4 regions of the Rhizobium sp. 57MFTsu3.2 genome follow, and region 3 is predicted to be linked to each of the others. Evidence: predicted binding sites of a transcription regulator. Region 3 holds the regulator's gene; each other region holds the start of a gene.
The links. Region 3 encodes PhoB, which activates phosphate uptake and scavenging genes when phosphate is short. Its sites were predicted from a motif close to TGTCATNNANCTGTCAT; they were not measured.
Positions count from the first base shown of each region.

Region 1: the regulator PhoB is predicted to act here: its motif matches at 5,414-5,430, upstream of phoA (alkaline phosphatase).
Region 2: the regulator PhoB is predicted to act here: its motif matches at 5,616-5,632, upstream of AF71_RS11775 (alkaline phosphatase D family protein).
Region 4: the regulator PhoB is predicted to act here: its motif matches at 3,389-3,405, upstream of AF71_RS20435 (DUF1045 domain-containing protein).

Region 1 covers NZ_JDWI01000003.1:216,856-224,678, reverse strand. The annotation lists gene AF71_RS05190 (LysE family translocator) at 1-76, opposite strand, end outside; gene AF71_RS05185 (inositol monophosphatase family protein) at 232-1,056, opposite strand; gene ttcA (tRNA 2-thiocytidine(32) synthetase TtcA) at 1,086-1,970, opposite strand; gene AF71_RS05175 (glutaminase) at 2,030-2,959, opposite strand; gene rpsD (30S ribosomal protein S4) at 3,029-3,646, opposite strand; gene phoA (alkaline phosphatase) at 3,891-5,348, opposite strand; gene AF71_RS05160 (ATP-binding protein) at 5,513-7,027, opposite strand; gene AF71_RS05155 (MFS transporter) at 7,120-7,823, opposite strand, start outside.
Region 2 covers NZ_JDWI01000008.1:193,520-201,342, reverse strand. The annotation lists gene AF71_RS11795 (M3 family metallopeptidase) at 1-1,667, shown strand, start outside; gene AF71_RS11790 (ABC transporter ATP-binding protein) at 1,806-2,921, shown strand; gene AF71_RS11785 (ABC transporter substrate-binding protein) at 2,914-3,873, shown strand; gene AF71_RS11780 (iron ABC transporter permease) at 3,884-5,563, shown strand; gene AF71_RS11775 (alkaline phosphatase D family protein) at 5,692-7,269, shown strand; gene typA (translational GTPase TypA) at 7,395-7,823, shown strand, end outside.
Region 3 covers NZ_JDWI01000001.1:8,321-16,143, forward strand. The annotation lists gene AF71_RS00050 (Hsp33 family molecular chaperone) at 1-745, opposite strand, end outside; gene argF (ornithine carbamoyltransferase) at 838-1,755, opposite strand; gene AF71_RS00060 (aspartate aminotransferase family protein) at 1,798-2,994, opposite strand; gene AF71_RS00065 (GcrA family cell cycle regulator) at 3,423-3,956, shown strand; gene phoB (phosphate regulon transcriptional regulator PhoB) at 4,050-4,733, opposite strand; gene phoU (phosphate signaling complex protein PhoU) at 4,770-5,483, opposite strand; gene pstB (phosphate ABC transporter ATP-binding protein PstB) at 5,527-6,342, opposite strand; gene pstA (phosphate ABC transporter permease PstA) at 6,357-7,679, opposite strand; gene pstC (phosphate ABC transporter permease subunit PstC) at 7,676-7,823, opposite strand, start outside.
Region 4 covers NZ_JDWI01000020.1:101,216-109,038, reverse strand. The annotation lists gene AF71_RS20450 (response regulator) at 1-1,483, shown strand, start outside; partial or broken gene mnmD (tRNA (5-methylaminomethyl-2-thiouridine)(34)-methyltransferase MnmD) at 1,473-2,189, opposite strand; gene AF71_RS20440 (FAD-binding oxidoreductase) at 2,188-3,366, shown strand; gene AF71_RS20435 (DUF1045 domain-containing protein) at 3,480-4,202, shown strand; gene puuE (allantoinase PuuE) at 4,302-5,225, shown strand; gene uraD (2-oxo-4-hydroxy-4-carboxy-5-ureidoimidazoline decarboxylase) at 5,225-5,722, shown strand; gene AF71_RS20420 (nucleotidyltransferase family protein) at 5,778-6,071, shown strand; gene AF71_RS20415 (HepT-like ribonuclease domain-containing protein) at 6,068-6,430, shown strand; gene AF71_RS20410 (ureidoglycolate lyase) at 6,435-6,935, shown strand; gene uraH (hydroxyisourate hydrolase) at 6,932-7,288, shown strand; gene AF71_RS20400 (metallophosphoesterase family protein) at 7,292-7,823, shown strand, end outside.

The DNA of each region.
Region 1 (7,823 bases), on a different contig from region 3:
GAGTGTTACTGGGTCCCGGTGTAACCGCCGCGATAAACGCAAACAGCAAAAACGCCAGTGTCTGCCCTGTATCCATCATACTCTCCTCGTCATTTCGAAAACGGGAGAACATTTACGACTGGCGTGCCTGCTCGTATTGTACGTCTGTGCGCATGGCGTTTTCCTGGGAGCGCGAAATCTGGGCCCCCCAGGAAACGCTACCGCAACCCGCAGGAGGTCGCGGCTCCGATATCAGATCGTGAAAACTTCGCTCCGCAGAATGTCCCAGCTGTCCTTGTCGGGCGCAATCAGCAAGCCACCACTGGTGTGATGCGGAAGGTAAGGCGAACCGTCAAAACGGGCCGCATGCGCGCCAGCCTCGATGCTGATCAGGGTGCCCGCGAGATGGTCCCAGGGCATGAGCTTATTATACATCAGATAGTGGACGTGACCGCCCGCAAAGGCGCGGTACTCATGGGCAGCACAGCGATAGTTGGCAAGGAACCGAACCTTGGCCAGATTGGCAAGGATCTCGCTGCGCTTCGGCTTCGGCAGGAAGCCCGTCGATGCCATGCCGACCATCTCCTCCAGCGCGACGGGCGCTGCAACGGCGAGCCGCTCCGCCTCCCCGCCAGGACGCCGAAGCCACGCGCCACCGCCCTTCTCCGCCATTACCCAGTCATCGCCCATCGGGTCGTAGATGATGCCGGCAACCGTTTCGCCCTTGGACACGACGGACGCCATCACGCCGAAGGCCGGAATGCCGGATGCGAAATTGAAGGTCCCATCGACGGGATCGACCACGATGGCAAGGTCCGCTCCCTCGAGCTTGCCGAGCAGATCAGGATCCGCCGCGACCGACTCCTCTCCGATGAACACGGCATCCGGCCAGAGTGCAGCGGCTTCAGCCTTAATCATCCGCTCCGCCTGCAGGTCCGCCTCCGTCACCAGATCGGTCGCTTCGCTCTTGGCGCGCACGTCATCGCTTCCAAGTCGACGGAAGCGCGGCAATATCTCTGCCTTCGCCGCCCGCCTCAGGAGATCGGCAAGCGTCGTTACATCTATCGTGGAACTCATGGACTTTCCTTCTTTGCCGTGGGCGCCGACTATTCACTCTTCGGCGCGGTCTCTCCGGCCATCAGGCCAGCGAAATCGAAAAGCTTGGGATCGAGCAGATGCGACGGGTTCACATGCGCAAGCGCTCTCAGCATCGTATCCTTGCGGCCCGGCATACGCCGCTCGATATCGGCGAGCATGTCCTTCATCGCATTGCGCTGCAGCCCGTCCTGGGAGCCGCAAAGATCGCATGGAATAATCGGGAACTGCATGGCAGCCGCGAACTTCGCCATGTCGTCTTCCGCGCAATAGGCGAGCGGGCGCAGCACCACGAGGTTGCCCTCGTCATTGAGCAATTTGGCCGGCATCGAAGCGAGCCGCCCGCCATGGAAAAAGTTCATAAAGAAGGTTTCGAGAATATCCTCGCGGTGGTGGCCGAGCACCAATGCGTCACAGCCCTCCTCCTTGGCAATCCGATAAAGATTGCCGCGACGTAGGCGCGAACAGAGCGAGCAATAGGTCGCTCCTTCAGGAACCTTCTCCTTCACGATGGAGTACGTGTCGCGATACTCGATGCGGTGCTTGACGCCGACCTTGGTGAGATATTCAGGCAGGATATGCTTTGGGAAGTTCGGCTGGCCCTGGTCGAGATTGCAGGCGATCAGTTCCACCGGCAGAAGACCGCGCCACTGCAGGTCGAGAAGAAGGGCGAGCAATCCATAAGAGTCCTTGCCGCCGGAGAGACCGATCAGCCAACGCGTCTGCCCCTTCAGCATTGCAAAATCGTCGAATGCCTGTCTGACGTTCCGCAACAGCCGCTTGCGCAGCTTGTTGAACGACACCGAGTCAGGAGCTTCGGCAAAGAGCGCGTGCGCGATCGCCCCATCCGCGTTCGGCGTTTCCAGCTCATCGGCAATGTTGGCTGCGATGTTCATTTTCTCGTCCAATCAGACTCTGCCTCCGCCTTAGCAGAAAGCGTCACGACAACCCAGCATCAATCGCCGAAAACAGACCAGCCAGTGCGGGCCGCCAGCATTTCGAGCGCGACAGCACCGAGCTGCGAGTTGCCGACCTCGTTGAGCCCCGGCGACCACACCGCAATCGAGGCAATGCCGGGCGCCACTGCAAAAATACCACCGCCGACACCACTCTTGCCGGGGAGACCGACGTGATAGGCAAAGTCGCCGGAACCGTCATAGTGGCCGCATGTCAGCATCAGCGCGTTGATACGTCGCGCCCGCTTCGGCGACACAACGGAGTGGCCAGTCATCGGATTGCTGCCGCGTGCGGCCAGAAACAGCCCGGCCTTCGCCAGCTGCTCGCAGGTCATCGACAGGGCGCACTGGTGAAAATAGACGCCAAGCACGTGTTCGACTGGGTGATCGAGGTTGCGATAGGCCCGCATGAAGTTTGCGAGCGCGAAATTGCGGTAGCCCGTCTGTGTCTCGGACCTTGCAACGCGATCATCGATGGTGACCGACTCGTCATCGGCGAGATAGCGGACGAAGCGCAGCAACTCACCAATAGCCTCGCGTGGCGCATGGCCGGCCATGACAACATCGGTCACGGCAATTGCCCCCGCGTTGATGAAGGGATTGCGTGGAATGCCCTGCTCGTGCTCGAGCTGGACGATCGAGTTGAACGCCGAGCCCGAAGGCTCGCGGCCGACCCGCTTCCACAGTCCCTCGCCGACCTTGCCGAGTGCAAGCGTCAGCATGAAAACCTTCGAGATGCTCTGGATGGAGAACGGGACATCGGCATTGCCGACGCTGTAGACCTTGCCATCCACGGTGACGACCGCTAGGCCGAACTGGTTTGGGTCGACCTTGGCGAGTTCCGGAATGTAGTCCGCAACCTTGCCCTCGCCGATACGGGGGGTCAGCTCCTTGTGGATGCTATCGAGAACTGCCTGCAAGTCCGTCATCGTATCTCCCCAGATAACAAAAAAGCCGCCCCAGGAGGCGGCTTTTCCGTATGCGAAAACGCCTCGCGATTAACGCGAATAGAATTCGACCACCAGATGCGGCTCCATGACGACCGGATACGGTACGTCGCCGAGCGCCGGAACACGAGCGAAGGTAGCAACCATCTTGTTATGGTCAGCTTCGATGTAGTCCGGAACGTCGCGTTCAGCCAAGCCAACAGATTCCAGAACGGAAACGAGCTGCTTCGACTTCTGACGAACTTCGATGACGTCGCCAGCCTTGCAACGGTAAGAACCGATGTTTACGCGGACGCCGTTCACGGTCACGTGGCCGTGGTTGACGAACTGGCGAGCAGCGAAAACGGTCGGAACGAACTTGGCGCGATAAACGATCGCGTCAAGACGAGACTCCAGAAGACCGATCAGGTTTTCCGAGGTATCGCCCTTGCGGCGGTCGGCTTCAGCGAAGATCGCGCGGAACTGCTTCTCGCGCAGGTCACCGTAGTAACCCTTCAGCTTCTGCTTGGCGCGCAGCTGCACACCGAAGTCAGAGAGCTTGCCCTTGCGGCGCTGACCGTGCTGGCCCGGGCCGTATTCGCGGCGGTTCACCGGGGACTTAGGACGGCCCCAGATGTTTTCGCCCATACGGCGGTCAATCTTGTACTTGGACGATTCGCGCTTGCTCATCGTATTTCCTTTCAGAAAGTTAGAACGGTCTGTTGCCAAACCGCGTGAAGGAAACACGCCCTCCTTTGATCTTCTTTCGAGGATCCGACAGGATCATCCCATTACGCGAACAGGACAAATCCACGGGACATGTCAAATGAAACACCGGACATCTCTGCCCGGTGCTGGGGCGGTCTTTAGGGCGAAGTCGCTGGAATGTCAATCACAATTCCACGTTTTCGCCCGTGGCATTCGCCGACGCGGCCTACTTCGCGCTGGCCGTCTCGGTCTTCAGGCCGAGCGCGTCGCTGATCGTATAGAACAGATCCGTCTGGTCCGTCAGGCCAGTGACATTGGCAGCGCGCGGCCCGTAAGCAGCAATGCGAAGCTGCGAGCCGGTATGGCCCTGGTCATCCGCATCGTCGGAGTTGCCGTAGCTCACGGCCATCACGGCGCCGTCCTTCGTCATCAACGCTTCCGTCAAGCCCGGAGCCTTGGCGTCGGCATCGATGATCTGGCTCGCGTGCGCATGATCGGCGGTGATGATGACGAGCGTGTCGCCGGCTTCTTGCGCAAACTTCAACGCTTCCTGAACGGCTTCATCGAGATCAACCGTTTCGCCGATCTGGCCGCACGGGTTGGCGGCATGATCCTGCTTGTCGATCGACGCTCCCTCGATCTGCAGGAAGAAGCCCTTCTCGTTCGTCCTGAGCAGTTCGATCGCCTTGGCCGTCATCTGTGCCAACGTCGGGGTTGCCGACGTGCGCTTCTCGTTGGGCTTGCAGACGACCGGCTCCTTCTCGACATTGCCGTAATGGCTGGCCTTCGGGCCTTCCCAGCGAACCGGCATATTGCCCTCGGCAAACAGGCCGAGTACCGGCGCACTGTCGTTCGCCTGCTTAACGGCCTGGAGCTCGTCAAGGTTCGAGACGATCTTGTAGCCTCGTTCCTCCGCCTGCTGGCGAAGCGTCTTGTCCTTCCATTCGCCGGCCTTGGCGGTCTCGCCGAAGCTCTTTGCGCCCCCGCCGAGTGTCACGTCGGGGCGCGTATCCAGCAACTGCTCGCTGATCGAACCTTTGCCGCCGTTTTCAAGCGCGTTCGTCGGGCACTTCTCTGTGGTGGATGCCGGGCTGTAGCACTTACGCTGGGTCACGTGCGCGATCTGCACGGCTGGCGTTGCATCCTGCAGTTCGGCTGTCGAGACATTGCCTGTGCCAAGACCGGCAGCCTTTGCCTTTTCGATCAGCGTTTCGTGGCTCTTCTCATGAATGTCGACGCCGATCGCGCCGTTATAGGACTTCACGCCCGTCGCCCAAGCGGTGCCCGAGGCAGCAGAGTCGGTCACATAGGTCGGCTTGCCCGTCTTCTTTTCGAGCGAATAATGCGTGTATTGCCCGGTGACCGGAAGCGCATCGATGCCCTTGAAATACTGGCCCGCGCCGACCGCATAGTTGCGTGCGATGGTGATCTCGGAGTCGCCCATGCCGTCGCCGATCAGGAGGATGACGTTCTTCGGGCGGGTATCGATGAGCGCGGCGCGATAAGCCTCGGTGATGTCGCCGGAAAGGCGGCGTGCGCCACCGGGAGCGCTGAGATCGGCGCTTGCCGCACGTTCCAGAAGCTTGTTCGCCGCATCATCTGCATAGCCAGGCTGAACGGCAACGGTTGCAAGCAGGCCGCCGACGACAAGGCGCAGCAGCTGGTGACGAACGTTGTTTCTCATGACCGAGATCTCCTTTTGATAATCCGCATCGACCGCACGGGTCGCGCGCCTTATCCACCACCCGAATGAAGCTCTTGTGACAAAAGCAACTGCTTCGTGTGACATTAGGGATCGACTATAAACCGGGCACATTGTCCGCGCGCTATTTGCCGTCAATTCGGCCGTCATTCCGCTGCGGAGCGCACCTCATCCACATCAGGCGCATTGGCATCGCCGGGAGCCGTCTGGCAACTCATGTCGGGGAAAGCGACGATGCGCTTGCCGGCGAAGTCCGTGTGCACGACCACAGTCCCCTGCTCCTCGAAATAGCCAAGTAGACGTCTCGCACGCCGGGCCGAGTGGGTGCCGTAAGCGCGCGCAATCCGCGCATCCGAGGGGCATGGTTCGCCACAAATTGCCGCTTTTGCCAACATCAGGAAAACACCCTGAAGATCGTCGGTGACGCCAGAAGAGAGCGACAACGCCATTCCCCAGGCCTCGGTTTCTGCGGTCGCCGCACCTACGCCGGAACGCGAAATCGCCACGCGGCGTCGGAACTCCGACAAAGACATCGGAGCGCCTGGAACCCGGCGCATGCGAAGTCGCACCAGGAACTCCTGGTAAAGCACGGAATCCGTTCGGAATCCGGAGCTCGGATCGTCCAGTATTTCGTTGAGCACCGCCGTCAGCCGCTCCTCCCGTTCCTCGACCGACAGCTCGGGCTGAGGCGCACGCGTCTCCGAAACCGGAGCCGAGGCAGCAGGAGCCGATCGCGACAACTCCGCGAGAATATCGGTGGTCGGCCGTGGTGCGGGCGCGGCGCGCCGAACGATCGGCCGCTGAAATTCTTCCGGATCCGGGGTGAAGATCAGGTCTTCGACGTCCTGCGGTGCGTCCGGCAGCGGCATGAGCTTGGGGCTCGACGAACGCGCCGAGGTCTCGACATTACCGATCTGGATCGGCAGCGGGCGGCGGGACAAGGCCGGCCCAAGCGCAACGAAATTGCCACGCTTCAGGTCGCGGAACATTTCCGCCTGCCTGCGATCCATCCCGAGCAGATCGGCAGCACGCGCCATGTCGATGTCGAGGAAGGTGCGCCCCATCAGAAAGTTCGAGGCTTCCGCGGCCACGTTCTTGGCAAGCTTTGCTAGGCGCTGCGTCGCGATCACGCCGGCAAGACCGCGCTTGCGGCCGCGGCACATCAGGTTCGTCATGGCGCCAAGCGACATCTTGCGGGCATCTTCCGAGACGTCGCCGCCGACCGAAGGCGCAAACATCTGCGCCTCGTCGACCACGACGAGAACCGGATACCAGTATTCGCGGTCGGCATCGAACATGCCGTTGAGGAAAGCGGCTGCGGCGCGCATCTGCTGCTCGATATCGAGACCCTCGAGGCTCAGAACGCAGGAGACGCGATGCTGGCGGATACGATTGGCAATACCGGCCAATTCGGCCTCGGTGCGCTCGCCGTCGACGACGACGTGGCCGAACTTGTCCGACAGTGTGACGAAATCACCTTCGGGATCAATGATGACCTGCTGCACCCACTGCGCTGATTGCTCCAGCAGACGGCGGAGCAGATGCGACTTGCCGGAGCCGGAATTGCCCTGCACCAGAAGACGGGTAGCCAGAAGCTCTTCGATATCGAGCGTGGCCGGATTGCCTCCCGACGCCGATCCCATATCGATACCAACCTGCAATGTTACATTCCTCTTTCAATCAAACACGGCGTCCTAGCAGGTTTGGCCGTGTCTTTGGCAACACGCCCGCGCAAACCCACAGAAGAAAAACGTCAGAAACTTGCCTTCAACATTCGCGTAAAGGCCAGGCTGACCGCGAGAGGTACCAGCAAGACCGCCAATCCGACCCGTAGCCCTGATACCTCCGCGATAAAACCGATCAGAGGCGGTCCAATCAGAAAGCCGGTCAGTGCCATGAAGGATAGGATCGCGACATTGGCGGCCGCCGGTCGATCCCTGAGGCTTGCCGCCGCGGTAACAGCCAGCGGAAAGCCGACCGACACACCGATCCCAACCAGTGCAAAGCCCGCCAGCGTCACCAGGCTATGCCAGGCAAAGACGACCATGAGCATGCCCACCAGCGAAGCCGCGCCGCAGCCCCGGGCCAGTGAAATCGCCCCGAGCCGCTGTTTCAGATGGTCGCCGCTGAAACGGCCCGCCGCCACCATCATGGCGAAAATCGTATATCCAATACCGGTCATCATGCCGTCGGTCTGGAAAACGTCCTTGAGATAGACGGCAGACCAGTCGGCAATCGCTCCTTCGGTCATCGTAATCCCGAAGACGAAGGCGCAGATGCCGAGCAGCGCGCTGCTTGGCAGCTTGATCGGCATATGCGGCGGCGCCGCGCCAGCTTCGCGATCGGGGGGCAGGCGGAGGCTTGCTACAATGGCAAACGGCAAAACGACGAAGGCAGCCGCCATGATCGCCCCTTCGGCCGGCGCGGCAATCGCCACCATTCCCGAACCAAGCAGGC
Region 2 (7,823 bases), on a different contig from region 3:
GCCACTGGAAGGGCTTCGTCAAATCGGGCGCGAAACTGCCGAAGCCCGAGCAGGAGAAGCTCGCGGGCATGAACGAGAAGCTTGCCGGCCTCGGTACGCAGTTCGGTCAGAACGTGCTTGCCGACGAGAAGAGCTGGGCGCTGATCCTGTCCGACGGCGCGGACCTCGACGGTATTCCGGAATTTCTGAAGGATGCGATGGCGGCGGCTGCGCGCGAGCGCGGCGAAGACGGCAAATTCGCCGTCACCCTGTCGCGCTCGATCATCGAACCGTTTCTCACCTTCTCTGAGCGGCGGGATCTGCGTGAACAGGCGTTCAAGGCCTGGGTTGCGCGCGGCGAAAACGATGGCGCGACTGACAATCGCGGCATTATCCGTGACACGCTTGCGCTTCGCGACGAAGTGGCAAAGCTGCTCGGTTACGGCAACTTCGCGGAACTGAAGCTCGACAACACGATGGCGAAGACACCCGACGCCGTGAACCACCTGCTTCGGGCGGTATGGGCAAAGGCGGTCAAGCGTGCCGGCGAGGAAGAAGCCGATATCGCCAAGCTTATCGCGGACGAAGGCAAGAACCACGACGTCATGCCCTGGGACTGGCGGCACTATGCCGAGAAGATCCGGGCGCAGCGGTTCAATTTCTCCGAGGCCGAGCTGAAGCCCTATCTGCAGCTCGAGAAGATCATCGACGCCTGCTTCGACGTCGCCGGCCGGCTGTTCGGCATTCGCGCCGTCGAGAAGAAAGGTGTTCCGGCGTACCATCCCGATGTGCGCGTGTTCGAGATCCGCGATCGCGAAGACAGGCTGGTCGCGCTCTTCCTCGGCGATTACTTTGCCCGCAGCTCGAAGCGCTCCGGCGCCTGGATGAGTTCCTTCCAATCACAGCACAAGCTGCCGTTGAAGAACGGCCGCAACGGCGAACTGCCGATCATCTACAATGTCTGCAATTTCGCCAAGCCCGCCGAAGGCAAGCCGGCACTGCTGTCGCTCGACGACGCGCGCACGCTGTTCCACGAGTTCGGCCATGCGCTGCACGGGATGCTGTCGAACGTCACCTACCCCTCGGTTTCGGGCACGGGCGTCTCGCGCGATTTCGTCGAGCTGCCGTCGCAGCTTTACGAGCACTGGCTGACGGTGCCCGCGATCCTGAAGCAATATGCCGTGCATTTCGAAACCGGCGAGCCGATGCCGCAGGCCCTGCTCGACAAGGTTCTGGCCGCGCGCACCTTCAATTCCGGCTTCAATACGGTCGAGTTCACCTCGTCTGCGCTTGTCGACATGGCGTTCCACACCCGCGACAAGGTGGAGGATCCGATGGTCGTGCAGACGGAGGTCTTGTCGGAGCTCGGCATGCCGAAGTCGATCGTCATGCGGCATGCCTCGCCGCACTTCCAGCACATCTTCTCGGGCGGCTATTCAGCCGGCTACTATTCCTACATGTGGTCCGAAGTGCTCGATGCGGATGCCTTTGCCGCCTTCGAGGAAACCGGCGACGCGTTCAATCGCGAGATGGCGGCCAAGCTCAAGGACAACATCTATTCCGTCGGTGGCGCGATCGATCCTGAGGATGCCTACAAGGGTTTCCGCGGCAAGCTGCCAAGCCCGGATGCCATGCTGGTGAAGAAGGGTCTTGCGACCTTTGAAGAACTGTCGGGCAGCGACGCCTGAGGCGGCAGGTATTGCGCGTCATCGATACGCGACGGCTAAAGTATTGATGGAAGACGGCTTCTTGCCGCTTCGTCACATGACTGTCATTGAAGGTTAATAAGCAACCGGCATCGATTTTCAACCGATGCCGGTTTTTTCATGACCCCTCAACCTTCAGAGACCAATGCGGCCGTTTCGACGGCCGGCGTGGAATTGCACTATGGGGCGACCCCCGTTCTGAAGGGCATTGATATCTCGCTTTCCAAGGGCAAGACGCTGGCGCTGCTTGGGCCGTCCGGTTGCGGAAAGACCACTCTTCTGAGGCTCGTCGCCGGACTGCTCGCGCCTACGAAAGGTTCGATCGCGATTACCGGACGCACCGTTGCCGATGCCGCAACTGGCGCCTTCTCGCCGCCGGAAAAGCGCAACCTCGGCATGGTATTTCAGGACTATGCGCTCTGGCCGAACATGACCGTTGGCGGCAACGTCTCCTTTCCGCTCGAAATGCGCGGCGTCGGTAAATCCGAACGGCAGTCGCGGACGATGCGGGCGCTCGAACGCGTCGGTCTCGGTGCTTATGCCGACCGCCGGCCGAGCGATCTTTCCGGCGGCCAGCAACAGCGTGTCGCGATCGCGCGAGCGATCGTTGCCGAACCGCAGCTCATTCTCTTCGACGAACCCCTGTCCAATCTCGATCGCGAACTGCGTGAAAACATGGTCGGCGAACTTGCCGAGCTGATCGCGACGCTCGGCCTGACGGCAATCTACGTCACGCACGATCATAGCGAGGCGCTGACGCTGGCGGATGATGTTGCCGTCATGCGTGGCGGGCTGATCGAGCAGCTGGCATCGCCCGACGAGCTGATCGAGAAGCCCGCAACGCCCGAGGTGGCCGACTTCCTGCGCCTCGGCGGTGTCGCCGAACTCGAATACCGCGACGAACACTGGTTCTTCAAAGGTAGCGGCCTTGCATTGCTGCGCGGCGTCGATGGTGTCGATTGCGCCGTTCGCGTCCTCATCCCCACCGGATCGATCAGCGCGGGCGAGATCCTGCCAGGCACACTTGCCGCAACGGTGCTGCGTTCGCAGTTCCGCGGGGATGGTCATCTGGCGACCGTCTCGCTGGTCGGCGCCGAAAAGATCGAATTGCAGGTTTTGAGCCGCGCCAAGCTGCGGCCCGGCGAGGGCATCGGTCTGTCGATCGATCCCGGCCAGATCCGCTGGTTCGGCAAAGAAATTCATTTGTCCAAAGAGGAGAATTTGGAGCATGCTTAAGTCGTTGAAGAGCATCACTTTCGGCGTTCTCGCCGTAACGTTGATGGCGGGCGTCGCCCACGCCGACATCACGGTCTATACCGCCGGTCCGCAGGGGCTGATCGACAAGCTGTCGGCCGGCTTCACCAAACAGACTGGGGTCAGGGTCAATGTCTTCCAGGCAACGACCGGCAAGGTCATGGCCCGTATCGAAGCAGAAGCCTCGAACCCTGTGGTCGACGTTCTCATTTCGGCTTCCTGGGATACGGCAACCGACTTCGCCAAGCGCGGCTGGCTCGTGTCCTACAGCAGCCCGAACGCCGCCAGGGTTCCTGATTTCCTGAAGACCGACACGGCCGTTGCCCAGGGCATCTCGGCGCTCGGCATCGCCTGGAACACCAAGAGCGGCACGCCGAAGCCCGCCGAGTGGGCCGACCTGACGAAGCCCGAATACAAGGACCTCGTCAATATTCCGGATCCGGCGCAATCCGGCTCGTCCTTCGAGCTGACGGCGGCACTGGCCGGCCAGGACGACTTCAAGCTCTTCAAGGATCTGAAGGATAATGGCGCGATCATCGCCGGCGCCAATGCCGAGGCTCTGAACCCGGTTCTGCAGGGTGCCAAGGCCGCTGTCTTCGGCGCCGTCGATTACATCACGCTCAACGCCAAGGAAAAGGGCGAGGCCATCGATGTGATCTTCCCGGAATCCGGCACCGTCATCGCGCCGCGTCCGGCGATGATCCTCAACTGGTCGAAAAACCAGGACGAGGCGAAGAAGTTCATCGACTACATGCTATCCGACGAAGGCCAGACGCTCGTTGCCGACCAGATGCTGATGCCGGCTCGTACCGACATTCCGGCAAACCGTCCGCTGATCAGCGATCTGAAGCTGCTGAAGTACGACACCGCTGCCGTTTACGGCAAGCGGAAGGAAACGCTGAAGCAGGTCACCGACACGTTCGGCGGCAAATAAGGGCAGGGCGATGAGGACGAACGATAGTAGCGGTGCTGCGCCGGCCGCCTGGCTGGCGATCGCGGGCTTGACCGTTGTCGTCGCCGTTCCATTCATCGCCGTTGTGCTTCAGGGCATCTTCCCCAACATCGGACAGGGCTCGTTCGCGGGCCCTTTCTCCTCGCTTGCTGCGACGCTTTTCGATAGCGCGCTGATCGACATGGCCGGGAACACCATTCTGCTCGGCAGTTGCGTGGTGCTGGCCTCGGCGCTGGTGGCGGTGCCGCTCGGCGTGTTTCGGGCACTCTACCGCATTCCGCTTGCACCGCTGTGGGATGTGCTCCTGCTCGTCCCATTCATGATCCCGCCCTACATCGCGACGCTTGGCTGGATCATGGCGCTGCAGCCGCGCGGCTATCTTCAGCAGATCGCGGGATTTAACCTCGCGCCCTTCCTCTTCTCGCTCTTCGGCATGACCATGGTCATGGCCTTCAATACCTTTCCGGTGGTCTATTTCGCCGTGTCGCGCACGGTTGAGGCTGTTGGTGCGCGTTATGCGGATGTCGGCCGCGTCTTTGGCGCGTCGCCGGCGCGCGCCTTCTTTCGGATCACGCTGCCGCTGTCGGCGCCCGGGCTCGTTGCCAGCCTGATGCTGGTCTTTGCCGCGGCGATCGAGGAATACGGTACGCCCGCTGCCCTTGGTCGTCGTGCCGGCTTCCAGGTGCTGGTCACCGGTATCGACCTGCGGATCTCGGATTGGCCGATCGATCTGCCTGGAGCGGCGATCCTGTCGATCCTGCTCGTCGTCATGTCTCTGCTGACATTCCTGCTGCAGCGATGGATCCTCGCCCGACGCTCCTATCAAACGGTGGGCGGCAAACCTGCTGCCAAGGACAAGCGACCGCTTGGGGCGATGAAGGTTCCCGTGATGATCGCCTTTGCCGTGGTTGCCTTCCTGGCAACGGGCGTGCCACTGCTATCGATCCTGCTCACGGCGCTGTCGCGGACGATTTCCGGTGGTCTGGCGCTCGACAACATCAGCGCCGAAAACTTCCTGTCGGTCTTCAACAACATTGCCGGCGCTCTGGGGGCGCTCGCCAACAGCTTCTCGCTTGGCATCGGCACGGCCTTGATTACCGGGCTCATCGGCGTGCTGGCCGCCTATACGGTCGTCAAGACGAAGATCCGCGGACGCGTGGCGATCGACACGATGACGATCCTGCCGAATGCGCTGCCGGGCATCGTCGTTGCCGTCGGGCTGATCCTTGCCTGGAACATGCCATGGCTGCCGGCGACCCCCTACAACACGGCATTCATCCTGCTGCTCGCCTATTGCTGCATACTGCTGCCGCAGCCGGTGCGCTATACGACCGCGGCCTTCCAGCAGATCGGGGATAGCCTGGAAGCGGCGGCCCGGGTCTTCGGCGCAAGCGGGGTAACCGCCTTTCGCCGCATCCTCCTGCCGCTCGTCTTCCCGAGCCTTGCTTCGGCGATGCTATTGGTCTTTGCGCTCGCCTCGCGCGAACTGGTGGCCTCGGTTGTCGTGGCGCCTGTCGGCATGCAGACGATCGCCACCTTCATCTGGCGCCAGTTCGAACAGGGATCGATCGGGCTCGGCATGGCGATGGCCTTCATCGCTATCCTCATCACGACGCTCTTGCCGCTTCTGCTGCTGACGCTGCTTCGCCGCAGTGGTTTGGTGGCGGAATAGCGCCTCACCGGCGACGCCTCGTAGCAAAACTGTCGCTGAAGTTTCGAAAAACCGTCATGCCGCCTTCAAACGCATGACATGACAGCCGCCATAGGTTCGGCCCTCCCGTTAGCCGGATAGACCTTGGCATGACATTGACTGAAACAACCCGCCGACGCTTCCTCTCATCCATGGGCGCCGTTGGCGGATTTGCACTGGCGGGGCTGGCGATGCCCTACTATGCGCGCGGCTCGTCAAGTCGCCCGGTCTTTACAGCAGGCGTGCAATCCGGCGATGTCGATGCGAATTCGGGTATGGTCTGGGCGCAGGTGAACCGGCCGGCACGACTGCATGTCGAGTATTCGACGAGCGACCGGTTCGCCAACGCGGTGCGCGTCGCGCCCATAGACGTGACACCGGGCACCAATCTTGCGGGAAAGCTGCTGCTCCAGAATCTCCCTGATGATCAAGAGATCTTCTATCGCTTTCGTGCGGCCAACCTGCAGGACCTCAACGACCTGTCGGAACCCATCCATGGACAGTTTCGCACGGCGCCGGCGGGCAAGCGCAGCATCCGCTTCGCGTGGTCTGGGGATACGGCCGGCCAGGGCTGGGGCATCGACGAGGAGGGGATGCGCACCTATTCGACGATCGCCTACCATCGCCCGGATTTCATGATCCATTCGGGCGACACTATTTACGCCGACAATCCGATCACGGACGAGGTCAGGCTGCGAGATGGCGGCGTTTGGAAAAACCGCGTCGTCACCGAGGCAAAGCGCGACATCGCGCAGACGCTCGACCAGTTTCGCGGCCAGTGGACCTATAATCTGCTCGACGAGCACGTGAAGGCGTTCAATGCGGTCTGCCCTGTCTTCTACCAATGGGACGATCACGAGGTGCTGAACAACTGGTCGCCCTCGACCGACCTCCGTGATGATGATCGCTACAAGGAAAAATCGATCGCCACGCTTGCTGCCCGCGCAAGCCGTGCCTTCCACGAGATGACGCCGATCCGTTACGTGGCCGATGAGCCCGGTCGGATCTACCGCAAGGTGTCTTACGGTCCGCTGCTCGATGTCTTCTTCATCGACCTGCGCTCCTATCGCGGCCCGAACAGTCATGGGCTCGATGCCGAGTCGACGCCGGAGTCGCGGCTTTTGGGCGAGCGCCAGCTGGCGTGGCTGAAGCGGGAACTGGTGCGCTCGACCGCGACCTGGAAGGTGATCGCCTGCGATCTGCCGATCGGGCTGGTGATCTGGGACGATTACGGCCACCGGACGGGCAGCGAGTCGATCTCCAACGGCGACAATGGCGCCCCGCTTGGCCGCGAGCTGGAGTTCGCCGATCTGCTGCGCTTCATCCGCGATGCCGGCATAGCGAACATGATCTGGCTGACAGCCGACGTGCACTACACGGCTGTACACTATTACGATCCCGGTAAGGCCAAGTTCCGCGAGTTCCTGCCATTCTGGGAGTTCGTTGCGGGTCCGCTGCATTCCGGAACCTATGGGCCGCAGGAACTCGACATGACTTTCGGACCGGAGGTGAAGTTCATGAAAGCCGCACCCGGCGGTGCGGAGCAGAACCTGCCGCCGTCGGCAGGCATGCAGTTCTTCGGGCTTGTCGACATCGACGGGCAGACCGAGCAACTGACCGTGAGGCTGATGGATCGGAACGATACCGAGCTGTGGCGGACGACGCTCGATCCGCAGATATCGAGTTGACGTCCATGCATGGCAGGCAATCCGGCCTCCCCCCTTTCGCAAACGCGAAAAACACTGTATGAGCCGCCCAAATGAAATTGGCGCCTTCTCCCAGCGCGGCGCCCCAGCTTCAGAGATATAGACATATGGCACTTCGCAACATCGCGATTATCGCGCACGTTGACCATGGCAAGACGACACTGGTTGACGAACTCCTGAAACAGTCCGGCTCGTTCCGCGAGAACCAGCGCGTTGCAGAACGCGTCATGGACTCGAACGACCTGGAAAAGGAACGCGGCATCACGATCCTTGCCAAGGCGACATCGGTCGAGTGGAAGGGCGTTCGCATCAACATCGTCGACACCCCCGGCCACGCCGACTTTGGTGGTGAAGTCGAGCGTATTCTCTCGATGGTGGACGGCGCGATCGTTCTGGTCGACTCCTCCGAAGGCCCGATGCCGCAGACCAAGTTCGTCGTCTCCAAGGCGCTGAAGGTCGGCCTCCGTCCGATCGTTGCGATCAACAAGATCGACCGTCCCGATGGCCGCCATGAAGAAGTCATCAACGAAGTATTC
Region 3 (7,823 bases):
TCAGTTCGTCGGCGTCGATCGTGTCGACGAGCGAGCGGGCTTCCATCCAGGCATCGTCTTCCTTGTGGGTGCCGCCAGTCCTATCGCCGTCGCCGCCGTGAAGATCCGGCTGGCGCATGCGCTCCGGCGCTTCCGGCAGGAACTGGGCGACAAGACCGCCAGCCCGCCAGCGGTGGCGCGGCTTGCCCGCGTCGTCGCGATCGAAGAGTTCGGCAGCAGCAAGACGCACCCGCGTCGGGATCTGCTCAGACTGGCGGAAATAGGTGCCGGCAATCTCTTCAAGGGTCGCACCGTCGAGCGCAACGATACCCTGGTAGGGTTGGGAAAACTTGCCCTGATCGATCGTAAAGGCCAGCATGCCCTTGCCGAGAAGCTGTTCGGGCTCGATCTGCCCTGCCGCAACGGCCCTGTCGAGGAGGCCCTGGTTGAAGCGGGCGTAGGCACGCACGTTCTCAGGCGTCGAGAAATCGCAAACAAGCAGGTCCACCGGGCCGTCGCCCTTGGTCTGGACCGTGAACTTGCCTTCAAATTTCAGCGACGTGCCGAGCAGCACCGTCAGCACAACGACTTCGGCAAGAAGCCGCGCGACGGGCGCAGGATAGCGATGGCGCTCGAGGATCGCGTCCAGCATCGGCCCGAGCTGGACGGCGCGACCGCGCACATCCAGTCCCTCAACCTGAAACGGAACGACATGATCATCGCCGGCGAAATTGAATTCGCCGAGGGTGGCTGCAGGTTCTGCCATGGTCTTCTCCTAGTCTGAGAGCGGCAGACAAGGGTGTCCATCCGCTCGCACGGCCACCGGGCCTTCCGGCCAAACGTGGCGTCCAGTATGGTTCAGATCGCGCCCAGGCACCAAGCAAGAATCGACTTCTGCGCATGAAGACGGTTTTCCGCTTCATCGAAGACCACGGATTGCGGGCCGTCGATCACCTCGTCCGTAACTTCCTCACCACGATGGGCGGGCAGGCAATGCATGAACAATGCATCCTTGTCGGCCTGCGCCATCAAAGCCGAATTGACCTGATAAGGCTGGAATACGTTGTGACCACGGGCCCGATGTTCCTGATTCATGGAGACCCAGGTATCGGTCACCACACAATCGACGCCGGCGACCGCACGGTCTGCATCATGGTAAAGCATGATTTCGGCGCCCTCATTGCGGGCCCAGTTCAGATAGTGATCCTTTGGCTCGGAACCAAGGGGCACCGCCATATTCATGCGGTAGCCAAAACGCGCGGCTCCTTCGACCAACGAATGCAGCACGTTGTTGCCGTCGCCGGTCCAGGCGATCGTCTTGCCCTTGATCGGGCCGCGGTGCTCTTCGAAGGTCATGACATCAGCCATGATCTGGCAGGGGTGCGTATCATCCGTCAATGCGTTGATGACAGGAACGGTTGCATGCTCGGCGAGCTCCAGCATGCGGGCATGATCAGTCGTGCGGATCATGATCGCGTCGACATAGCGCGACAGCACCTTGGCCGTGTCACCGATCGTCTCGGCGCGGCCAAGCTGCATTTCTGTGCCCGACAGGAACAGCGTCTCGCCCCCGAGCTGGCGCATGCCGACGTCGAAGGACACGCGGGTGCGCGTCGAGGGCTTTTCGAAGATCATCGCCAGCATCTTGCCTGATAGCGGCTTGTCGCCCTGCCCGGCCTTGAAGGCCTGTTTGCGCGAGATTGCGTCATCCATGATGAGCCGTAGGTCGGATGCCGCGACGGCGGAGAGATCGAGGAAGTGTTTGGGGGAAGCCATTATCGTTACCTATCACGCCCGCCTTCCGACAGGCACTATTCATTAAGCCGTCTTCTTGACCTTCGCAGCGCGCACGCTTTCGGCGGCGCGTTCGAGGCGGGCAAGGCCCTCGCGGGCTTCGTCAGCAGTGACGACCAGAGGCGGCAGAAGACGAATGACATTGTCGCCAGCGGGTACGCCGAGCAGATGGGCGTCACGGATCGCCTGCAGCAGTTCGGAGGACGGCACGGCGGCCTTGACGCCGAGCAGCAGCCCCTCGCCCTTGATATCCTCGATGATATCAGGATAGCGATCCTTGAGCGAGGCCAGCCCTTGGCGGAATACCAGCGAGACGTCACGCACCTGCTGCAGGAAGCCCTCCGCGAGGATCACGTCGAGCACGGCACTGCCAACTGCCATGGCGAGCGGATTGCCGCCATAAGTGGAGCCATGCGTGCCGGCCTTCATGCCGGAAGCGGCCTCTGCCGTGGCAAGGCAGGCTCCGAGCGGGAAGCCGCCGCCGATGCCCTTGGCAACCGCCATGATATCGGGGGTAGCGCCTGACCACTCATGCGCAAAGAGCTTGCCCGTGCGGCCCATGCCGGTCTGCACTTCATCGAAAATCAGCAGCAGACCATGCTCGTCGCAGATCGCGCGAAGTGCCTTCAGGAACTCGTTCGTCGCCGGGCGGACGCCGCCTTCCCCCTGAATAGGTTCGATGAGGATCGCGGCCGTTTCATTTGTGATGGCGCTGCGGACTGCATCGAGATCACCGAACGGCACCTGATCGAAGCCGGGCGCCTTGGGACCGAAGCCTTCGAGGTATTTCTCCTGGCCACCGGCGGCAATCGTCGCCAGCGTACGGCCATGGAAGGCGCCTTCAAAGGTGATAATATGGAACCGCTCGGGATGGCCCTTGGAAAACTGATAGCGGCGCGCGGTCTTGATCGCGCATTCCAAGGCTTCCGCGCCGGAGTTCGTGAAGAACACCTTATCGGCGAAGGTCGCATCGGTCAGCCGCTTTGCCAGTGTTTCCTGACCCGGGATCTCATAGATGTTGGACAGATGCCAGACCTTGTCGGCCTGCTCCTTCAGCGCGCCAACCACATGCGGATGGCTGTGGCCAACGGAGGTGACGGCAACGCCCGCGCCGAAATCAAGATATCGCTCGCCCGTTTCGCTGATCAGCCACACGCCTTCTCCTCGCTCGAACCGCAGCGGGGCACGAGAGTAGGTGTCGTAAAGCGCGGCTTCAGCCATGGCGCGATCTCCTATCAGCAATCATCAGCAGCCGGACTCCGGCTAAGGAAAGCAGGTCCGGAAAATTAAAAATGCCGCCTTTCGGCGGCGAGCAGCACTATTTACTTTTCGCACTGCAATGTCAACAAAACTGAGGTTTCGCTGCATGCGTCAAGCAGCCATCCCGAGGCGCTCGACCTATCAACAACTATGTTGCATAAATGACTCTCACGCCCAGCAAGTTGGGGAAAACTTGAAAATCGATTCCCCGAGATTCAACCGACTCTTGTCACGGAGTCGGCCTCACACTAGGTTAAAACTCAATTACTAGGCTGCATGCGGCGGAACTAGTCACCAAAATTTGAGTAAGCGTTTCTTGCCTCGGATACGTCCGTGGCAACGGTGAAGGATTCTGCCTACACCAACGCTAATAAGGCGGAGACAGGGGCATGAACTGGACAGACGAGCGCGTTGAAAAACTGAAGAAGCTGTGGTCCGAAGGCCTGAGCGCCAGCCAGATCGCAGCACAACTTGGCGGTGTAAGTCGTAACGCCGTCATTGGTAAAGTCCATCGTTTGAGTCTGCCCGGCCGTGCCAAGGCCGGCGGTTCGACGACCACCGTCAGAACCCCCAAGCGCACGACTTCGGCGCCCCGCGCCACGAACTACGCCTCGCGGATCACCACACGCACCGTTACCCGCCAACAGGGCGCGACGATGCTCAAGGAAGAGATCGAAATCGATACGGTGGAGGAAGTCCGCTTCCGTCCGGCCGCAAATGTAATCGTTCCGATTTCTCGCCGCCTTGGCCTCACCGAGCTCACCGAGCGCACCTGCAAGTGGCCGGTCGGCGATCCGCTCAATGACGACTTCCACTTCTGCGGTTGCGAGTCCCCGGACTCTTCCCCGTATTGCACGTATCATCAGCGCATGGCCTACCAGCCGGTCAACGAGCGCCGCAAGGCCGCTAACCGGGTCGCCTGACCCGGAAGCCGGATAAGGAATAAAGAAAACGGGCCCTCGCGGGCCCGTTTTTCGTTGTAAGGGAAAGACCTCTCAGGCTCTCGCCTGAAAGGATCAGGCTTCCATCGAATAGCCGGCACCGCGCACGGTGCGGATGACGTCCTGCATGTTGGAAAAGTTCAAAGCCTTGCGCAGGCGGCCGACATGGACGTCAACAGTACGCTCGTCGACATAGATGTCGTGACCCCAGACGCCGTCGAGCAACTGCGAACGCGAGAAGACGCGGCCGGGCGATGCCATCAAGAACTCGAGAAGGCGGAATTCGGTCGGGCCGAGGCGGACTTCGCGGCTCTTGCGGTGAACGCGGTGCGTCTCGCGATCCAGCTCGATATCGCCGCACTTCAGCAGCGTCGAGAGCACCTCGGGCTTGGCACGACGCAGCATCGCCTTGACGCGAGCGACAAGCTCCGGCGTCGAGAACGGCTTGACGACGTAATCGTCAGCACCGGTCGAGAGGCCGCGAACCCGTTCGCTTTCCTCGCCACGGGCGGTCAGCATGATGATCGGCAGGCGCTCGGTTTCCGGCCGCATGCGCAGGCGGCGGCAGAGCTCGATGCCAGACACGCCCGGCAACATCCAATCGAGGATGAGAAGGTCCGGCGTGCGTTCCTGAAGCCGGATCTCGGCCTCGTCGCCGCGCAGGATGGTATCGACCTCAAAGCCTTCGGCCTCAAGGTTATAGCGGAGAAGCACGCTCAGCGCTTCTTCGTCTTCAACGACAGCTACTTTAGGGATCATTCGTTTCGGTCTCCTGGGGGCGCGGTCGCGGAATGACTATTCAGTGACTGCGCCGACGGTGTTGGCGGTATCGTCCTTCGGACGTTCGCCTTCCGGCTGGGCACCGGTGGCCATGTAGTAGATCGTTTCGGCAATGTTGGTGGCGTGGTCGCCGATGCGCTCGATGTTCTTGGCGCAGAACAGAAGATGCGTGCAGCTGGTGATGTTGCGCGGATCTTCCATCATGTAGGTGAGCATTTCACGGAACAGCGAGGTGTACATCGCGTCGATTTCCTCGTCGCGCTCACGGACCGATTTTGCTTTGTCGGCAGCACGGCTCGTGTAGACGTCGAGGACTTCCTTGAGTTGGACGAGGGCGAGCTCGGACAGGTGCTCGAGGCCGCGGGCGAGCTTGCGCGGCACGCCGGCGCTCTGTACGGCAATGACGCGCTTGGCAGTGTTCTTGCCCAGGTCGCCGACGCGCTCCAGGTCTGCCGCGATGCGGATGGAGCCCATGATCTCGCGAAGATCGGCCGCCATCGGCTGGCGGCGGGCGATCGTGACGATCGCCTTGTCGCCGATCTCGCGCTCCGCGTGGTCGAGGATCACATCGTCCGAGATGACCTTCTGGGCAAGAGCCGTATCGCCGTTTACGAGCGCGCGTACGGCATCCGAGACCATCTGCTCGGCCAAGCCGCCCATTTCCGAGATACGGCGGGACAGGAACTTCAAATCATCGTCGTAGGCAGAAAAGATATGTGTCGATGCCATAGGGCTCATCCTTGAATATCGTAAGTGCTACCGAGACGGCCGATCAACCGAAGCGGCCCATGATGTAGTCCTGGGTGCGCGGATCGTCCGGGTTGGTGAACATCTTGTCGGTGTCATTCTCCTCGACGAGGTTGCCAAGGTGGAACATGGCTGTGCGCTGCGAAACACGGGCGGCCTGCTGCATCGAGTGCGTCACGATGACAATCGTGTAGTTCTCGCGGAGCTCGTGGATGAGCTCCTCGACCTTGGCCGTTGCAATCGGATCGAGTGCCGAGCATGGCTCGTCCATCAGGATGACTTCGGGGCTGACGGCGACGGCGCGGGCGATGCAGAGGCGCTGCTGCTGACCACCGGAAAGACCGGTGCCGGCTTCGTGAACGCGATCCTTCACCTCATTCCAGAGGCCGGCGCGCTGCAGGCTGTGTTCGACGATCTGGTCCATGTCGGCCTTCGACTTGGCGAGCCCATGGATACGCGGACCGTAGGCGACGTTTTCGTAGATCGTCTTCGGGAACGGGTTGGGCTTCTGGAACACCATGCCTACACGCGCGCGAAGCTCCACAACGTCGATATCCGGATCGTAGATATCTTCGCCATCGAGCGTGATCTTGCCAGTGACGCGGCAACCGTCGATCGTGTCGTTCATGCGGTTCAGGCTGCGCAGGAAGGTGGACTTGCCGCAACCGGATGGGCCAATCAGGGCGGTCACCGTGTTTTCACGGATGTTCAGCTTCACGTCGAACAGCGCGCGCTTCTCGCCGTAGTAAACGGAGACGTCCTGGCCGATCATCTTGTAGGGAATGGTGTTCATCTTCTGATCAACCGCTTTCTCAACTGCTGCTTCCGTCAACATGTTCATAATGTTTACTCCGTTTACCAGCGGCGCTCAAAGCGACGACGCAAGAGGATGGCTCCGAGGTTCATGAGGATCAGGAATAGGAGCAGGACGATAATGGCGCCGGAGGTCCGCTCGACGAAGGCGCGTTCGGCTTCATTGGCCCACATGTAGACCTGCACCGGCAGGGCCGTCGAAGGCTCCATGGGCGTCGCCGGAGCATTCGCGACGAAAGCGACCATGCCGATCAAAAGCAGCGGCGCCGTCTCCCCGAGCGCGTGCGCCAGACCGATAATCGTGCCGGTCAGGATACCGGGCATCGCAAGCGGCAGGACGTGGTGGAAGACCATCTGCATCTTGGAGGCGCCGAGGCCGAGCGCGGCCGAGCGGATCGATGGCGGGACGGCGCGAAGCGCTGCGCGGGTCGCGATGATGATCGTGGGCAAGGTCATCAGGGTCAGTACCAGGCCACCAACCAGCGACGCTGAACGCGGCAGGCCGGCGAAGTTGATGAAAACAGCAAGACCGAGCAGACCGTAGACGATGGAGGGAACCGCCGCGAGGTTGTTGATGTTGACCTCGATCAGGTCCGTCAGCTTGTTCTTCGGTGCAAATTCCTCGAGGTAAATCGAAGCGGCAACGCCGATCGGCAGGGAAAGGACGAGCACGATCAACATCAGATAAAGCGAGCCAACCAGGGCGACACCAAGACCGGCGGCCTCGGGACGGCTGGAGTTGCCGTTGACGAAGAGCCCGGTGTTGAATTTCTTGTGCAGCGCACCGGTTTCCGCCAGCTGGTTCATCCAGCCAACCTGCCTGTCGTTCACCTTGCGGTTCTTCTCGTCGACCTTGAGGTCAATCTGACCCTTGTTGGCGGAGTCAACGTTGGCGTCTGCAAGCAGGGTGATGTTGACTGTCCTGCCGATGAGCGACGGATCGGCAACGACCATGTCGCGCAGCTGGATCGGCGCGCCCTTGGAGATCATAGCGGTCGCGTCACGCACCTCGGGACGGCTCGATGCATTGAGGTTCAGCGTCTTGACCATCGCGTCGCGGATGAGAACCGAATAGTTGGCCGCGATCAGCACGGACGGATCCGTTGCGCGCTTGTTGTTCGGGTCGATGGTTTTCTCGCTGAACTCGATCGGCAGCGTGATCGCCGTCTGCAGGAAGGCCGTGTAGCCCTTGCTGACGACGCTCGTCAGCAAAACCGCCAGGAAGATCAAGCCAAAAGAGATCGCAGCGATGCCATAGATGCGGAACCGGCGCTCGGCGGCATAGCGGCGCTTGAGGCCGATGTCGCGACGTTCAGGCGCCTTCGAAACGACAACGCCCTGACCCGGAGAAACAATATCCGTCATTCGTACTGCTCCCGGTATTTGCGCACGATATAGAGCGCGTAGATGTTGAGGCAAAGCGTGATGAAGAACAGCGTGATACCAAGCGCGAAGGCAACCAGCGTCTGCGGCGAGGTGAACTCCAGATCACCAGTGAGCTGATTGACT
Region 4 (7,823 bases), on a different contig from region 3:
CATCGCCAAGTCGGGCAACGCCTTGGTGACGATTATCAACGACATTCTCGACTTCTCCAAGATCGACGCCGGCCAGATGACCCTCAGGCGCACGACGTTCGATTTGGTCGAGGCTATCGAGGACGTTACAACGCTCCTGTCTTCGCCGGCGGCTGAGAAGAACATAGAGCTGCTGGTGCGCGCGGCACCCGATTTGCCGTCGGCCGTGATCGGTGACGCCGGCCGCTTCCGCCAGATCATCGCCAATCTCGTCGGCAATGCCATAAAGTTCACCGAGCGCGGTCACGTCCTTGTGGACGTCGGCTTTACGCCGGGCGCGGAAGACGAAATCATGGCGCGCATCCGGGTCGAGGATACCGGCATCGGCATCCCGGGCGACAAGCTCGACTCCATTTTCGACAAGTTCTCGCAGATCGACTCATCCTCCACGCGTCGCCATGAGGGAACCGGGCTTGGCCTTGCCATCACGGCAGGGCTGGTCGACTTGTTCGGCGGCTACCTCGAGGTGGACAGCGAACCGGGGGAGGGCTCGGTCTTTACGGTAAACCTGCCTCTCACCGTGGCAGCGGCGCGCCTTGCTCCAAAGCCCTTGCCGGTCAACGTGACGGGTGCGCGCGTTCTCATCGTCGACGACAACGCGGTCAACCGACAGATTTTGGCCGAGCAGCTGGACCTCTGGGGCTTCGATGGGGCCGCCGCCGAGGACGGACCGGCGGCCATGGCAATAATCGCCGCAGCGAACGAGTTGGGCATCGAGATCGATGCGGTCGTGCTGGATTACCAGATGCCGGGCATGAACGGCGCCGACATCGCACGGAAGCTGCGCGCCGACAGCCGCTTTGAACGGCTGCCGATCATCTTCCTGACCTCAATGGACATTTCCGGGACGGAGAAAGAGTTCGCCGCGCTTAACGGTCAAGCCTATTTGATGAAGCCGGCGCGGGCCAACGTGCTGCGAAACACCATCGTTGACGTCGTGCGGGCAAGTCGCACGAAACAGATCGCTGCGGCGGGGAAGACGGTTCCGGAGGCAGCGCCGCCTCCGCTCGCCAAAGCTGAGCCTTCCGAATGGCCGCCGGCGGAGTTCATCGACGTGCTGGTTGCGGAAGATAACGAAGTCAACCAGATCGTCTTTACGCAGATATTGCAGGAAACCGGCCTCAGTTTTCTCGTCGTCGGCAACGGCGAGGAGGCGGTCGAGGCATGGGATCGCTGCGCACCACGCATCATCATGATGGATGTCTCGATGCCTGTCATGAACGGCCACGACGCGACGCGCGCAATACGCGATCGCGAACGCGTACAAGGTCATCGCGTGCCGATCATCGGAGTGACGGCGCATACGCTGGAGGTCGACCGCGATCTCTGCCTGGACGCCGGAATGGACGATTACATGTCAAAACCGATCAGCCCGGAACTGCTCGAAGAGAAGCTTGCGCTGTGGCTGCGCGCGAGCGAGCAGCACGCGGGGTCTAGGATTTGATGCCGCAGAGCATCTCGCGTTTTCCGGCAAAGCCGGCACGACGCTCCACCGCAAAGCCGGCGGCGATCAGGTTTCGTCGGACAAAGCCGGCCGCCGCATAGGTCGCGAAGGTTCCGCCTGGCTTCGTCTTCTCGCAGACGAGGCGCATCAATTCCTCAGACCACATGTCGGCATTGCGCGATGGGGCGAAGCCGTCGAGATACTAGGCATCGAAGCCGGCTTGCGCGGCCGCGACGCCTTCGAGAGCATGGCCGCGGATAACGCTGAGCGACGTCTGGTCATCGAGCCGCAGGAAGACGCTTGCTTCCGGCGTTTCCGGCCAGGCGGCCGCCAGGGCTTGCCGCTCGATGTCGATCTCGGCCCAATGAGAAAGCGCACGGTCGATTTCCCCACGCCGCATCAGATAAAGTTCAAACGACATGAAGTGTAGTTGCTGCCCGTTGCGCCGAAAGAGTTTCCATTGCCGCCACGTTTCGGCGAAATTCAAACCTGTGCCGAAGCCGAGCTCACCGATCAGGAAGTCGCCGTTATCCTGCCAGCGCTGCGGCAGACCGTTGCCGGCGAGGAAAACGTGTCCGCATTCCAGCCGGCCATCGGTCTGGCAATAAAAATGGTCGCCAAAGGCCGGTGAATAGGGCATATCGCCGTCGCGCCACTCCAGCGGCTGGTGGAGGCCAGCACTCTTTTCGGGATCAGTATCTGTCATGCCAAAAGCCGATAGTCCGACCGCGCGTTCCGGTCAATCATCGACTGCCCTGCTGATCATCGGTGGCGGTATCATGGGGCTATGGGCAGCGGTTCAGGCGGAACGCCTGGGCATCAATGCATGGCTCATCGAAGCCGGCCGGCTTGGTCACGGCGCGAGCGGCGGCCTGCTCGGGGCGCTGATGCCGCACATGCCGGACAAGTGGAATGCCAAGAAGCAATTTCAGTTCGATGCGCTCGTTTCTCTGGAGGCGGAGATTGCAGCGTTGGAACGGCAGACCGGTCTTTCCGCCGGCTATCGGCGCTCGGGCCGCCTCATTCCGCTGCCGAAGCCGCATTTGCGCGAGATCGCGCTCGGTCATTCCCGGGATGCCAAGCATCGCTGGATCGCCGGCGAGCAGCGCTACCACTGGCGCGTGCTCGACAAGCCTCCCCAGGACAACTGGCTGGACGCAGCGGCAGGTGAAAGCGGCTTCGTGCACGACACGCTTGCCGCCAGAGTCGCGCCGCGGTCGCTCATCGCGCTCCTAGCGGCATCACTGCGCGACGCACGGAGCGTCCGCGTTACCGAAAACGTTTCGGTCGATGATCTCGCTCTTGAGCGCAAGGTTGCGATTACCAGTGCAGGTGACATTGCTTTCAGACAGTGCATTGTCGCTGCCGGCCACCAATCCTTTCCATTGCTGCAGCGGTATACCGGTGGCCTTGTGAAGCCGCTGGGCCAGCCCGTCAAAGGCCAGGCAGCCCTGCTGAAAGTCGACATAGCCCCGTCCTTGCCGACGATCTTTCGCGACGGGCTGTATATCGTTGCGCATGAGGGCGGCCATGTCGCCGTCGGCAGCACCAGCGAGAATCGCTTCGACGAACCATTCTCGACGGACGAGCAGCTCGACGCGCTGCTTGAGGCATCTGCCCAATTGGTGCCGGCGTTGCGAGGCGCGCCCGTTGTTGAGCGGTGGGCCGGTCTGCGGCCGAAAGCGATCGATCGTGATCCGATGATCGGCGTCCATCCCGACCATGCCGGCCTGATCGCATTGACCGGCGGCTTCAAGGTCAGCTTCGGCCTGGCGCACCGTCTGGCTGCGGCAGCGATCCACCTCGCGGCCGGCCGCCAGCCGCCCTTCGCGCTGCCGGAAAGCTTCTTGCTCGCCAATCACATCTGCGTCGCTTCACGCTAAACGTGAATTAGCACCTCCTGCCTTTCGTTATTCTGTCATGCAAATCACCTATCTGCTAGCGCAACCGCGGCGCCGACGGAGGGCTGTGCCGTTTGTTCGACGGAGGAAATTGGATGCGCTATGCCATTTGCTTTACACCCGCTGCGAGCGACCCGCTTTCGCACGTGGCTGCAAACTGGTTGGGTCGAAACGTGTTCTCTGGCGAGATGGTCGAGCCGACAGCGATCCGCGGCCTGAGCATTCACGAGATTGCCTTCCATACGGCGCTACCGCGCCGCTATGGCTTCCAAGGTGTTCTGAAGGCGCCCTTCCGCCTCGCCGCTGACGTAACGGAGGCGCAACTTCTGCGGGATCTGATGCGCTTCTGTGGAACGCTGACGCCGTTTCACATCCATCAGCTTGAGGTGGCGAGGCTCGGTGTATTCTACAGTCTCGTTCCGTCGCGGCCTTGCGAACATGTCCACTATCTTTCCAGTGCCGTCGTTCAAGAGTTCGACCGATTCCGGGCGCCGTTGAGCGAGGCAGAAATCGAGCGGACGGACCCGGGTGGCCTGTCGGCGGCGCAGTTCGCCAATCTGTATCGCTGGGGCAGCCCTTTTGTGATGGACGAGTTTCGCTTTCATATGCCGCTGACCGGTCCTGTCAGCCACTGCGACATGCCACGGGTCGAGCAGGCGCTTCGGAACGCCTTCGAGCCAGTCCTCGCCGATCCCGTCAAGGTCGCCAATGTCGCGCTGATGGTCGAAGAGGGGAATGGCGGGCCGTTTAGCGTGCATTCGCTGCATCCGATGGGCAAGGTCAGCGCACGTCGAGATCGTGTTCCTACACTGGCCTAAGAGTTTGCGCCGCAAAGGCAAAACTCTGTTGCGTACTTTCCGTCTCGACATTCCTTCTCTGGATGCTACCGTTTCGCCGACTTTCAGGAAGGTGATTTCATGGTATCCGAAACTTATCCGCGCAATCTGATCGGTTACGGTCGCAACACGCCCGACCCGAAGTGGCCGGGCGATGCCTGCGTGGCCGTTCAGTTCGTTATCAATTACGAAGAAGGCGGCGAAAGCTGCATTCTCGATGGCGATCCTGCCTCCGAAAACCTTCTGTCGGAAATTGTAGGTGCCGCGTCCTGGCCGGGTCAGCGAAACCTCAATATGGAATCGATTTACGAATATGGCTCGCGCGCCGGGTTCTGGCGCTTGTGGCGCATGTTCACGGAGCTCAAGGTTCAGGCCACCGTTTATGGGGTGACGCTTGCTATGGCGCGCAACCCGGAGGCGGTCGCGGCCATGAAGGAAGCCGGTTGGGAGATCGCCAGCCACGGGTACCGCTGGCTTGAGTACAAGGACTTCCAGGAAGACGTCGAGCGCAAGCATATCCAGGAAGCCGTGCGCCTCCACACGGAACTGACCGGCGAACGTCCCTACGGAATGTACCAAGGCAAGCCTTCGGACAACACGCTGCGCCTCGTCATGGAAGAGGGCGGTTTCCTTTATTCCTCTGACTCTTATGCCGACGATCTGCCGTTTTGGGTGAAGGGTGTCGATGACAACCCGTTCCTGATCATACCCTATACGCTCGAGACGAACGACATGCGCTTTGCAACGCCGCAAGGCTTCAATTCCGGCGATCAGTTCTTCACTTACCTCAAGGATGCCTTCGATACGCTGTATGAAGAGGGGAAGGCCGGCAGCCCGAAGATGATGTCGGTTGGCCTGCATTGCCGTCTCGTCGGTCGTCCCGGTCGCGCCGCAGCGTTGAAACGCTTCATCGAATATGTGCTGAAGCACGACAAGGTGTGGATACCCAGGCGAATCGAGATCGCGCAGCATTGGCATGCCCACCACAAGCCGGAGACAATCTGATGCTTTCGCGGGACGAGTTCGTGTCACGCTACGGCGGTGTCTTTGAACATTCGCCGTTCATTGCCGAGCGTGCCTATGACGACGGTTTCGTCGGCGACGAACTGACGGTGGATCGTGTCCACACGGCGCTCGTCGCCATCTTCCGGGCGGCGAGTCCGGAGGAGCGGCTCGGCGTGCTGAGTGCCCATCCCGATCTTGCCGGACGTCTCGCGATAGCGGGTGAGCTTACCGAAGACAGCAAGAAAGAGCAGGCAGGCGCCGGGCTCGATCGGCTGAGCGCCGCGGAACATGGCCGCTTCACCGAGCTCAACACGGCCTATGTCGAAAAGTTCGGCTTTCCCTTCATCATCGCGGTTAAGGGCCTGAACAAGGATGACATTCTGGCTGCCTTCGAAAAGCGCATCGACAACACGCGCGATGAAGAGTTCGAAACAGCCACCGCACAGGTCGAGCGTATCGCGTTTCTGCGCCTTGAGATGATACTGCCGGGGCGTTGAGACAGGCAGCTCCTTGGTGCTTTTCTCTTTTGCGCCCGTGACTTATAGTTGCGCCATGAGGCCATCCGAAGTGCTGGAGAAGAACAGGCAGGCGATCCGCGAAGTGACGAAGCGCTTCAACGCGGCGAACCCACGTGTCTTCGGCTCCGTGGCGCGCGGCGAGGACCGGCCGGGCAGCGATCTGGATATTCTGGTGGATGCGCTGCCGGGCAGCACATTGTTGACGCTGGGCGGCTTGCAGGACGCACTGGAACAGATGATGCTGGGTACGTCCATCCATCTGCTGACGCCCGGCGACTTTCCCGAACCCGTGCGTATCCGTGTCCTTTCGGAAGCGAAGCCCATATGAGCCTCGAGCGAATTTCCTACCTGCTGGAGCGCATGCGGCAAGCCGCTACCGATGCCCATCAAATGGTCACCGATGTCAGTAAGGAGCACTTTCTGGCTGATATCATCCTTCAGCGGGCGGTCGGAATGAGCCTCCTGATGGCTTCGGAGATCGCTGCACAACTCATAAAGATCCATCCCGAGTTTATGGTAGAGCACCCCGAGTTCCCTTGGGGCGCGATGCGAGGCATGCGCAATCGTATTGCTCATGGCTATTTCGACATCGATCTCGACAAGATTTGGGCGACCGCGAAAGACGATGTTCCCGACCTGCTCTACAGACTTGACCTCGTGCGCAATTGGCGTGCCGAAGGCGAATAAAGACATGTCTCAAATCCTCGATATTGTTCCGCTGACCAAATCCGCCTTTGCGCCCTTCGGTGATATCATCGAAGCCGATCCGGTAACGATGCGCTATATCAACAACGGAACGACCGAGCGCTTCCATGCGCTTGCCGCTGCCGAAGCGGCAGGCGAGGGCGCGCGTGTCATCATCAACCTGTTTCGCGGCCAGCCGCGCCACTTTCCCTATGAAGTTGACATGATGGAGCGGCATCCGTTCGGCAGCCAGAGTTTTTCGCCTATCTCCGGCCGCCCCTATCTCGTCGTCGTCTCCGAGGACGAGGGCGGCAAGCCCGGTCGTCCGCGGGTGTTTCTGGCGCGGGGCGATCAGGGCGTGAACTATCGCCGCAATACCTGGCACCACCCGTTGATGTCGCTTGGCGCCGTAAGCGATTTCCTTGTTGTCGACCGCGAGGGACCCGGCAACAATCTGGAAGAATACTTCTTCGAAAGGCCCTTCATCATCAGCGAGCCGAGCCTATGACCGGACTGACCACCCACGTACTAGATACCGCGTCCGGCAAGCCGGCCGAGGGATTGCGGATCGATCTCTTTCACCTTGAAGGAGAGGTCCGTCGCCATATGAAGACGGTCAAGACCAATTCCGACGGCCGCGTCGACGGCGGGCCGATCCTGATCGGCGATAGCTTCAAGGCGGGGACTTATGAACTCGTCTTTCATGCCGGAGACTATCTGCGCGCCGAGGGTATTGCTCTGCCACACCCGGCCTTTCTGGATCTCGTGCCCATCCGCTTCGGTATTGCCGACGTCACCGCGCATTACCACGTGCCCTTGTTGATCTCGCCTTACGGCTATTCGACCTATCGCGGTAGCTAGGTGATGCGGTTTGCGGCGATCGCGGATGTACACGGCAACCATCTGGCGCTCGAGGCGGTGCTGGCCGATATCGCGGCGCAGGGCGTTACCGAGATCGTCAATCTCGGCGATTGTTTCAGCGGCCCGCTGACGGCAGGGCGAACTGCGGAGCTTCTGCGGGAGCGAGACATGCTAACCGTCCGCGGCAATCACGATCGCTATCTGATCGAACAGCGGCGCGAGGCCATGCATCTTTCGGACACGGCAGCGTTTGATCAGCTGACGGCGGACGACCTGCAATGGTTGCGCGGCCTGCCGACGAGCGCCGTTTATCGGAGCGAGGTCTACCTTTGCCACGCGACGCCTGCGAACGACAGCACCTATTGGCTGGAATCCGTGTCTACGGAAGGCCATGTCTTCCTGAAGCCGCTTGCAGAGATCGAGGCGTTGGCCACGGGCGCGGATTTCCCGCTGATCCTCTGTGGCCATAGCCATATCCCGCGACTGGTTCGCCTCAGCGATGACAGGCTGATCGTCAATCCCGGCAGCGTCGGCT